2 regions of the Streptomyces sp. NPDC005195 genome follow, and region 1 is predicted to be linked to the other one. Evidence: riboswitches for the same ligand, from Rfam matches in the RefSeq annotation. Region 1 holds a riboswitch; the other holds the start of a gene.
The links. Region 1 has a riboswitch for glycine ahead of gcvT (glycine cleavage system aminomethyltransferase GcvT). Riboswitches for the same ligand answer to the same signal wherever they lie in the genome.

Region 1 (4,542 bases):
CCGCGGGTGCGATGGGATCCGGCACGAACAGGCCCGCGCCGTGGTGACGGAATGGCCGGAGCCGTCCGGCGCGGATCAGTACAGTCCGCGCGCCGGCGGGTAGCCGTACCCGCCCGCCACCGGGGCCTGCGCCGGGGCCGCGTGGGCCTCGCGGTCGTAGAACGGGCGCGCGTTGGCGCGCAGCCACATCGCCACCGGGTCGTACTCGTCGGACATCGCGACGGTCGACACGGGCAGCCCGTCCGGCACCGCGCCGATCGACTGCTGCATCATCGCCCGTACCGAGTCGACGGCGGGCGGCGAGGTGTCGTAGACGTCGAGCCCGATGGCCAGATACGACGCCCCCAGCGCGGGCTGCACCCAGGTCCGCCGCAACGAGCGGACGGCGGGCGTGCGATGCGCGTTCTGCGTGAGCAGGGCGTAGAACTGCGGGATCTCGATGCCGGGTTCGGACAGCCGCAGCGGGCCGGCGGGCTGGCGCTCCAGGCCCGCGGTGATCCGGCGCAGATCCAGCCACGGGACGCCGAGCCCGCCGCCCGGGGAGTGCGGATTGAGCCAGAGTCCGAAGTGGTCGGGGTAGAGGGTGCGGGCCACGTCGAGGCCGTCGACGACCTCGTACGACCGGTTCCAGCCACTGGCCGAGAGCTCCTGGGCGGAGGTGACACAGGGCGCGTAACCGAAGCCGTTCACCTCCATGTTCCCGTACTGGGCGTCCGGGGAACCGCCCTGGCCGTGCCAGAGCAGCATCCACACCTGGCCGGACGACGGGGTCGCGAGCGCCCGAAGGAGCGCCTCGTAGGCGTCGTAACGCCCGGGCGTCACCTGGCGCAGCATGTGCTCGACCTGCCCGGCCGCGGCCGTGCCCGACGCACTCACCCTCAATCGCCCCTTCGCGAAGAAATCACGATGAACTCACCCATTACGCCAGCGACACCGGTGGCCGAGGTGTGTCGACACCTCGACCACACCCCGACCGAGCCATGAAACCAGCTTAAGCGGCGATCCTGACAGCGACTTGACGCACGGCCCGGGAGCTCTCCGCCGCGTCAGTAGCCCTGCTGGTAGAACGGGCGCACGTTCACGCGCATCCACTCCCCCACCGGGTCCTGCGCGACGTCGAGGAACACCATGTTCACCAGCCGGTCCACCGGCACCCGGCCGAGGGCCCGGCCGAGCGCGTCCAGCGGGAGCGTCCGGGCGTCGCCCTCCCATCCCGCCAGTTCGACCCCGATGAACATCAGGGGGTCGTCGCCCTCGACGCTGGCCAGGCAGCGACGCGCGGACAGCACCACCCCTGTCGCCGCGAACTCGGCCGAGGCCGCGGCCAGGAAGTCCACCGGGTCGTCCTGCCAGTCGGGTTCGGAGAGTTTCACCCGGCCGCCGCTCGCGGGACCGTCCAGCGGAGTACGCCCGGCACGGCACAGCTCGGCGACCGCGAGGGGCGGCAGTGGTACGCCCACCACACCTCCGGGGTTGATCGCGACGCCGACCTGCGGGGGCAGCCCGCGGGCGAACTCGACGGCGGGCGCGATCGTGAACGACAGGTGGCTGCCGACGACCTGGCGGAACTGCTCCTCGGAGCTGAACACCGGCACGTACGCCTGGCCCTCGATCTCCAGCGTGGGCAGGTCGAGGGGGCCCGCGTGCGGACCGCCGCCGTTGGGCAGCGGCACCCAGACGAAGCTGCGGCCGAGGACCTCGACGATGCGGCCGCCCGCCGAGGGCACCCCGAGGGACGCGGAGAGCACCTCCTCCAGTTCGTTGCCGGGCCACCCGCCGTGCGGGTGGGGGTGCGGGTGCGCTGGTGCCGGGAAGTCGGGGAAGTCCATCTGTCTACCGCCTGCTGTGAACCGCTGATCCGGTGTTCCGGTGTCCTGGTGTGCTGCTCTGCTGCTCTGCTGCTGCTCTGCTGTGGTGTTCCGGCTGGAAAGGTTAGTGGGCGTCTACGACCCTCTCGTACGACGATGTCCCGTTCTCCCGTGCGGGCTTCCGTCCGCCCCTCCGCCCGACCGGCTCCGCACGCCCGTCAACCGTCGAAGTCGATCCGGCGCAGCACGTCCGCCGCTTCGCGGTCGAGGAGCACCGCCGAGCCGCAGCCCTCCGGCAGTTCACCCCGCTCGACGGAGCGCACCAGCCTGCCGAGCGCGCCACGGTGACGCGCGAACGCGTACCGCGAGACGCCCCGGCCGCGTTCACGCTGGCCCTCCAGCGCCGTGCCCGGTGTGACGTCGAGGAGCAGGAGGTGGAGGGTGCCGCCCCGGCGGCGGGCCTCGCGGGCGAGCCAGCGGCGCACCCAGGCCTGGGTACCGCAGTCGTGCACGACGACGCCGGTGCCGGAACGCAGCGTGCGGCGCAGGCCCGCGTAGTGCGCGAGGCGGACGAGGGGGCGGTAGACCGCGTACGGGAGCCGGCGGGCCAGCCGGCCGTCCCAGCGGTCGCGGGTGTCCTGGGAGTCCACCCGCCGGCCCGCGACCGCGCGGCGCATCAGGGTCGACTTGCCGCTGCCCGGCAGCCCGGTGACCACCACGAGGTCCGCCGTGCCGAAGTACAGGCCGTGCGGGCTGTGTCCGGCGCGCTCCCTGAGGTCGCGCACGACGGCCGCCGGAAGCGTGCCGCACACCTCCTGGGCCGCGGTACCCGGCTGCCGCGGCAGCGCGAGGGCCGAGGTCGTGGCGTACGCCCTGGTCCTGTTCACCGTGATCGTCCTCCCCTTGGGTCTGGAGTCCCATCCCCGTCGAGTGTAAAGAGAAGGTAATGCGCGGTGCTTGCCGTTTCCGTGTTCGGACTGCCACAGCCCGGTTACAGATGCGGACTGCCGTCTTCGGACGGCGCGTGCAATGATGTGCCCGCCAACTGCATACCGGCCGCTTGAATCCGCGCGGGAGAGTTCCCAGTGACGTGCACACATCCGTGTGACGCACGTCCGGCTGGGACGCCGAAGGAGCAAGTCCCTCCCTTGAATCTCTCAGGCACCGTTACCGCGCGGGCGAGGCACATCTGAAAAGCGGGCCGCTGACCGGTGGCTCCACCCAAGGTGCAAGTCGTGACCTCCGTTCGCGGGGTCGTGATGAACCTCTCAGGTTCCGATGACAGATGGGGAGGAACGACCTCGCCGTCATGCCTTGGGAGCCCCACCGATGAGCAGTAACGCACCCCGTCGTACCGCGCTCGATGCCCTGCATCGCTCGCTGGGCGCGACGATGACCGACTTCGCGGGCTGGGACATGCCCCTGCGGTACGGCTCCGAGCGCGACGAGCACGTCGCCGTCCGCACCCGGGCCGGTCTCTTCGACCTCTCGCACATGGGCGAGATCACGGTCACCGGCCCGCAGGCCGCCGCGCTGCTGAACCACGCGCTGGTCGGCAACATCGCCTCCGTCGGCGTGGGCCGCGCCCGCTACACCATGATCTGCCGGGCCGACGGCGGCATCCTCGACGACCTGATCGTGTACCGGCTGGCCGAGACCGAGTACATGGTCGTCGCCAACGCCTCCAACGCCCAGATCGTCCTCGACGCGCTGACCGGGCGCGCCGCCGGTTTCGACGCCGGGGTCCGTGACGACCGGGACGCGTACGCGCTGCTCGCCATCCAGGGCCCGGAGTCCGCCGGGATCCTCAAGTCGCTCACCGACGCCGACCTCGACGGCCTGAAGTACTACGCGGGTCTGCCGGGCACGGTCGCGGGCGTCCCGGCGCTGATCGCGCGCACCGGCTACACGGGCGAGGACGGCTTCGAGCTCTTCGTGGCCCCGTCCGACGCCGAGAAGCTGTGGCAGGCGCTGACCGAGGCGGGTGCGCCGGCCGGGCTGGCCCCGTGCGGTCTGTCCTGCCGCGACACGCTGCGCCTGGAGGCGGGCATGCCGCTGTACGGCCACGAGCTGACCACCTCGCTCACCCCGTTCGACGCGGGGCTCGGGCGGGTCGTGAAGTTCGAGAAGGAGGGCGACTTCGTGGGCCGCGAGGCCCTGGAGGCAGCCGCCGAACGCGCCGCCGCGAACCCGCCGCGGGTGCTCGTCGGGCTCGTCGCCGAGGGCCGGCGCGTCCCGCGCGCCGGGTTCGCCGTCGTCGCGGGCGGCGCGGTCGTCGGTGAGGTCACCTCCGGCGCCCCCTCCCCGACGCTGGGCCGGCCGATCGCCATGGCCTACGTCGACGCCGCGCACGCCGCACCGGGCACCGCCGGCGTCGGCGTGGACATCCGGGGCAGTCACGAACCGTACGAGGTCGTGGCGCTGCCGTTCTACAAGCGCCAGAAGTAGGTCCGCCCGGGCGCGTCGACGTGACCTGCCTCGTCGCGCCCTGTCCCCTGTCTCACGACACCCCGGCATCCGGACACCCCGTCCGTACCCGTTCATCAGCACTCCCCCGCGTACAGGAGAATTCAGGCCATGAGCAACCCCCAGCAGCTGCGCTACAGCAAGGAGCACGAGTGGCTGTCGGTCGCCGAGGACGGCGTCTCGACGGTCGGCATCACCGAGTTCGCGGCCAACGCGCTCGGCGATGTCGTCTACGCCCAGCTTCCGGAGGTCGGTGACACGGTGACCG
Region 2 (4,542 bases), on a different contig from region 1:
CGCCTGCTCGGCGGGGACGAAGGGGTGCAGCTGGCCGAACTCGGGCCAGGTGACCGGCTCCATCTCGGTGGTCGCGTTGAGCTTCATCGTGCAGGAGCCCAGCGGGATCATGCCGCGGTCCAGCGCGTAGTCACGGTCGGAGAGCCGGCGCAGGTAGCGCAGCATCGCGGTCTCGGAGCGGTACTGGTGGAACACCGGGTGCGTGAGGTAGTCGTCGGTGCGCAGCAGCGCCGCGGGAAGCGTGTCCTCGGTGCTCGCGTCCAGCGCCTCGATGTCGCCCTCGATGCCGAACGCGGCCCATACGGCCCCCACTTGCCTGCGCGCGGTGGTCTCGTCACAGGCGATCGACACGTGGTCGGCGTCGACGAGGTGGAGGTTGACACCGTGGTCGCGCGCGCCCGTCACGATGCCGGCGGCCCGGCCCGGCACACGGACGGTCAGCGTGTCGAAGTACGCGCCGTGCACGACCTCGGCGCCACCGGTCCTCAGCCCCTCGGCGAGGAGCGTGGCGTAGCGGTGGGTGCGGCGAGCGATCGTCCTCAGTCCGTCGGGCCCGTGGTAGACGGCGTACATGCCCGCCATCACGGCGAGCAGCACCTGAGCGGTGCAGATGTTGCTGGTCGCCTTCTCACGGCGGATGTGCTGCTCACGCGTCTGCAGGGCGAGCCGGTACGCCTTGTGTCCGTCCGCGTCGACGGAGACGCCGACCAGCCGGCCGGGCAGGCTCCGCGCGAACTTCTCACGCACCGCCATGTATCCGGCGTGCGGACCGCCGAAGCCCATCGGGACGCCGAACCGCTGGGTCGTGCCGACCGCGATGTCGGCGCCGAGCTCGCCGGGAGAGGTGAGCAGGGTCAGGGCGAGCAGGTCGGCCGCGACGGTGACGACCGCGCCGAGCTCGTGCGCCTGCTCGATGACGGGCTTGAGGTCGCGTACGGCACCGGAGGCGCCCGGGTACTGGACGAGTACGCCGTTGATCTCGCGCTCGGCGATCGCGGCCGGGATGCCCTCGCTCAGGTCGGCGACGACGACCTCGACGCCGGTGGGCTCGGCGCGGGTCTCGATGACGGCGACCGTCTGCGGCAGGGCGTCCGCGTCGATCAGGAAGAGGCCCTTCTTGTTCTTGCCCATGCGCCGCGACAGCGCCATCGCCTCGGCGGCCGCGGTGCCCTCGTCCAGCAGCGAGGCGCCGGAGGTGGGCAGCCCGGTCAGCTCGGCGACCACGGTCTGGAAGTTGAGCAGCGCCTCCAGGCGGCCCTGCGAGATCTCCGGCTGGTAGGGCGTGTACGCGGTGTACCAGGCCGGGTTCTCCATGACGTTGCGCAGGATCACCGGCGGCGTGAAGGTGCCGTAGTAACCGAGGCCGATCATCGGGTCGAGGACCTGGTTGCGGTCCGCGAGGGAGCGCAGTTCGGCCAGGACCTCGGCCTCGGTGCGCGCGCCCGGGAGCTCCAGCGCCTCGGCGTTCTTGATCACGTCCGGCACGGCCGCGGCCGTCAGCTCGTCCAGCGAGCCGTACCCGACCTGCGCGAGCATCTTGGCCCGTGCTTCCGGGGCGGGCCCGATGTGGCGCTGCTCGAAGGGGATTCCCTGCTCGAGCTCGGAGAGCGGAATGCGATGGGCGGTCATTACGGAGGCCTCCTGGTCACACACGACCTTCGAGGGGCACCACGGCGTGGGTGCCCCGACGGCCTCCCCCTCTGTCATCTCGACCTGAGAGCTTCACCGGCCCGCCCGCTCGCTGCGACCCGGCTTTCACCGTCGGTGAGAGCGGTAGCCATCGGCACCGCCCTGCTTTCCAGAGTGACCTCGTCCGTGCGGTACGTGAGCCTGAGAGATTCCGGGGAGGAGTTGCTCCTTCGGCGCCTCCGATGGTGTCTGGAGGACTCTCCCGCGCGGGGTCAGCAGCCGCTTGCCAGGGTACCAGCGTGAACAACGCACGGGCTTTCGAGTGGCCACCGTCACGAATGTGCTCTTTCGTAGTGCCTACGGATGAGTTGCAATCGAGTGGAGGGCCCGTGCAGACCGACATCGATCCGCGCAATCTGATCGGCCGCAAGGCGCTCGACCGCAATGGCGCCAAGATCGGCACGGTCGACGAGGTCTATCTGGACGACGCGACCGGCATACCGGAGTGGGCCGCCATACGTACGGGCCTGTTCAGCAGGGACGCCTTCGTGCCCCTGGAGCCCAGCGAACTCGTCGAGGGCAGTCTGCGCATCCCGTTCGACCGCGCCCTGATCAAGGACGCCCCCGACTTCGGCGTGGGCCGCCACCTCTCTCCGGAGCAGGAGCTCCAGCTCTACCACCACTACGGTCTCGACGTGACGCCCCCGGCCCTCCCGCCGGACCGCGATTTCGGCCGTCTGGCGGGAACGGACGAGACCTGAGACACCCTTTCGGAGGCGCGGAGCACTGCTTCCGGGGTACGGCGAACCAGCCGACCGGCCGGCCGTACGGCCTCCGGTGCCCAGCCCTTCCCCGCGGCCGGCCCTTCCTGTCGGCCCTGCCCGGACCAGTTCAGGCCCTCCCGGGCGCACCGGCGGACACGCCGGTCGAATCCTCGGGTCTTCGGCGCACCAGCGGCAGCGGGTCCGCGGGCTCCAAGGCCCCGTCGTCCGTACGGAACGTCCGCACCCGCCCCGGCTCCGAGTCGGGCGTCTCGAACCGCACCGTCACCCTGCCCAGCCCGCTGCCCTGGACCCACCCGTGCCCGTGCTCGGCATGGTGCACGTCGTGCCCCGCGGGCCAGCGCCGCCCGGCCGCCGGCACCTGCTCGGCCGCCGACTCCGCCGACGCTCCCTCCTCATCGGAGTGCTCCTGCTCCGCCGTCTCCTCCACCGCGGCCTGGGCCTGCGCCGTGGCCTGGGCCTGCGCGAAGAGGTCCTCCTGCGTGTAGTCGGCGAGCCCCGAGACACCGACGCCCAGCAGGCGTACACCCCCCGTCGTGTCCACCGCTTCCAGGAGCCGCGCGGCCGCCTCCCGTACGACCGCGGGGTCGTCCGTGGGCCCCCGGAGCGTCTCGGACCGGGTCAGCGTCGAGAAGTCGTACCTGCGCACCTTCAGCACGATGGTCCGTCCCGACAGCCCCGCCCGGCGCAGCCGCTGCACACACCGGTCGGCGAGCCGCTGCACCTCGAGCCCGACCCGCACCCGGTCATGGATGTCCACGTCATAGGTGTCCTCCACCGACACGGACTTCGTCTCCCGCTCGGCCACCACGGGCCGCTCGTCGCGGGCCAGCGCCATCGCGTACAGCGCGTGCCCGTGAGCCTTGCCCAGCAGCCGTACGAGCTCGTCCTCGCCCGCCTCGGCGATCTCGTCGACCGTGTTGATCCCGCCCCGCCGCAGATGGTCCCCGGTGGCGGGCCCGACGCCCGGCAGCGTCCGCACCGGCATCGGCCCGAGCATCGCGCGCTCCGTCCCCGGCTCGATGACCACCAGGCCGTCGGGTTTGGCCTGCTCGGAGGCGATCTTGGCGAGCATCTTGGAGGCCGCGAGGCCCACGGATCCGGTCAGGCCCGTGACAGCCCTGATGTCCGCGCGCAGCTTCACCCCGGCCAGCCGCGCCGAGGCGTCGTCCCAGGCGGTCCCCCCGGCCTCCAGGTCGACGAACGCCTCGTCCAGGCTCAGCGGCTCCACCAGGGGGGACAGCGTCCGCAGCAGCCCCATCACCTGGTCGCTGATCTCCCGGTAGAGCCCGAAACGCGGCACGAGATACGCGGCGTTCGGCGCGAGCCTGCGCGCCTGGGCCATCGGCATCGCCGAGTGGACCCCGAAGACGCGGGCCTCGTACGAGGCGGTGGCGACCACGCCGCGCACCCCGAGGCCGCCCACGACGACGGCCTTCCCCCGCAGGCTCGGCTTGGACGCCTGCTCCGCCGAGGCGAAGAAGGCATCCATGTCGAGATGCAGGATCGTGGGCGCGTTTCTCACACCCCCGATGCTGCCCTACGCCACTGACATCGCCCCCGGATTCCGGCGCTGGGCCGAGCCGCGCCGTCCGCCGAGCCGGACCGCCACGCCGGTCCGCGGCACTCGTCGGTCCGGCACGGCTCTCCAGGCCGTGCGGACCGTCGGATCGCTCAGCCCGTCAGACCGCGCGGTTGCGCCGTCGTGCCAGCTCGTCCGCGGGGTTGTGCCCCACGAGCGTCTCGCCCGTGTCCACCCGCTCCCCGTGCAGCTGTGAGAGGGCGTTCTCGACGTCCCGCCACACCACGCCGACGGCGATCCCGAAAACGCCCTGGCCGCCCTGGAGCAGGGCGTGGACCTCGTCGGGCGAGGAACACTCGTAGACGGTCGCGCCGTCGCTCATCAGCGTCATCCGCTCCAGGTCCCGGAAGCCACGCTCCCTGAGGTGCTGGACCGTGGTGCGGATGTTCTGCAACGACACACCCGTGTCGAGGAACCGCTTCACGATCTTAAGAACCACCACGTCCCGGAAGCTGTACAACCGCTGCGTCCCGGACCCGTAGGCGGGCCGCACGCTCGGCTCCACCAGACCCGTCCTGGCCCAGTAGTCGAGCTGCCGGTAGGTGATGC

Region 2: linked by a shared signal. The riboswitch ahead of gcvP (aminomethyl-transferring glycine dehydrogenase) and the one ahead of gcvT (glycine cleavage system aminomethyltransferase GcvT) in region 1 are both predicted to bind glycine.

What each region holds. Positions count from the first base shown of each region.
Region 1 covers NZ_JBEXHZ010000001.1:166,470-171,011, forward strand. Annotated here, with positions in the region: gene ABZV34_RS00730 (enhanced serine sensitivity protein SseB C-terminal domain-containing protein) at 76-876, opposite strand; gene ABZV34_RS00735 (enhanced serine sensitivity protein SseB) at 1,047-1,829, opposite strand; gene ABZV34_RS00740 (AAA family ATPase) at 2,027-2,701, opposite strand; glycine riboswitch at 2,870-2,991, shown strand; gene gcvT (glycine cleavage system aminomethyltransferase GcvT) at 3,138-4,256, shown strand; gene gcvH (glycine cleavage system protein GcvH) at 4,386-4,542, shown strand, end outside.
Region 2 covers NZ_JBEXHZ010000006.1:5,111-9,652, reverse strand. Annotated here, with positions in the region: gene gcvP (aminomethyl-transferring glycine dehydrogenase) at 1-1,629, opposite strand, end outside; glycine riboswitch at 1,809-1,904, opposite strand; gene ABZV34_RS09315 (PRC-barrel domain-containing protein) at 2,019-2,390, shown strand; gene ABZV34_RS09310 (DNA polymerase IV) at 2,521-3,936, opposite strand; gene ABZV34_RS09305 (MerR family transcriptional regulator) at 4,094-4,542, opposite strand, start outside.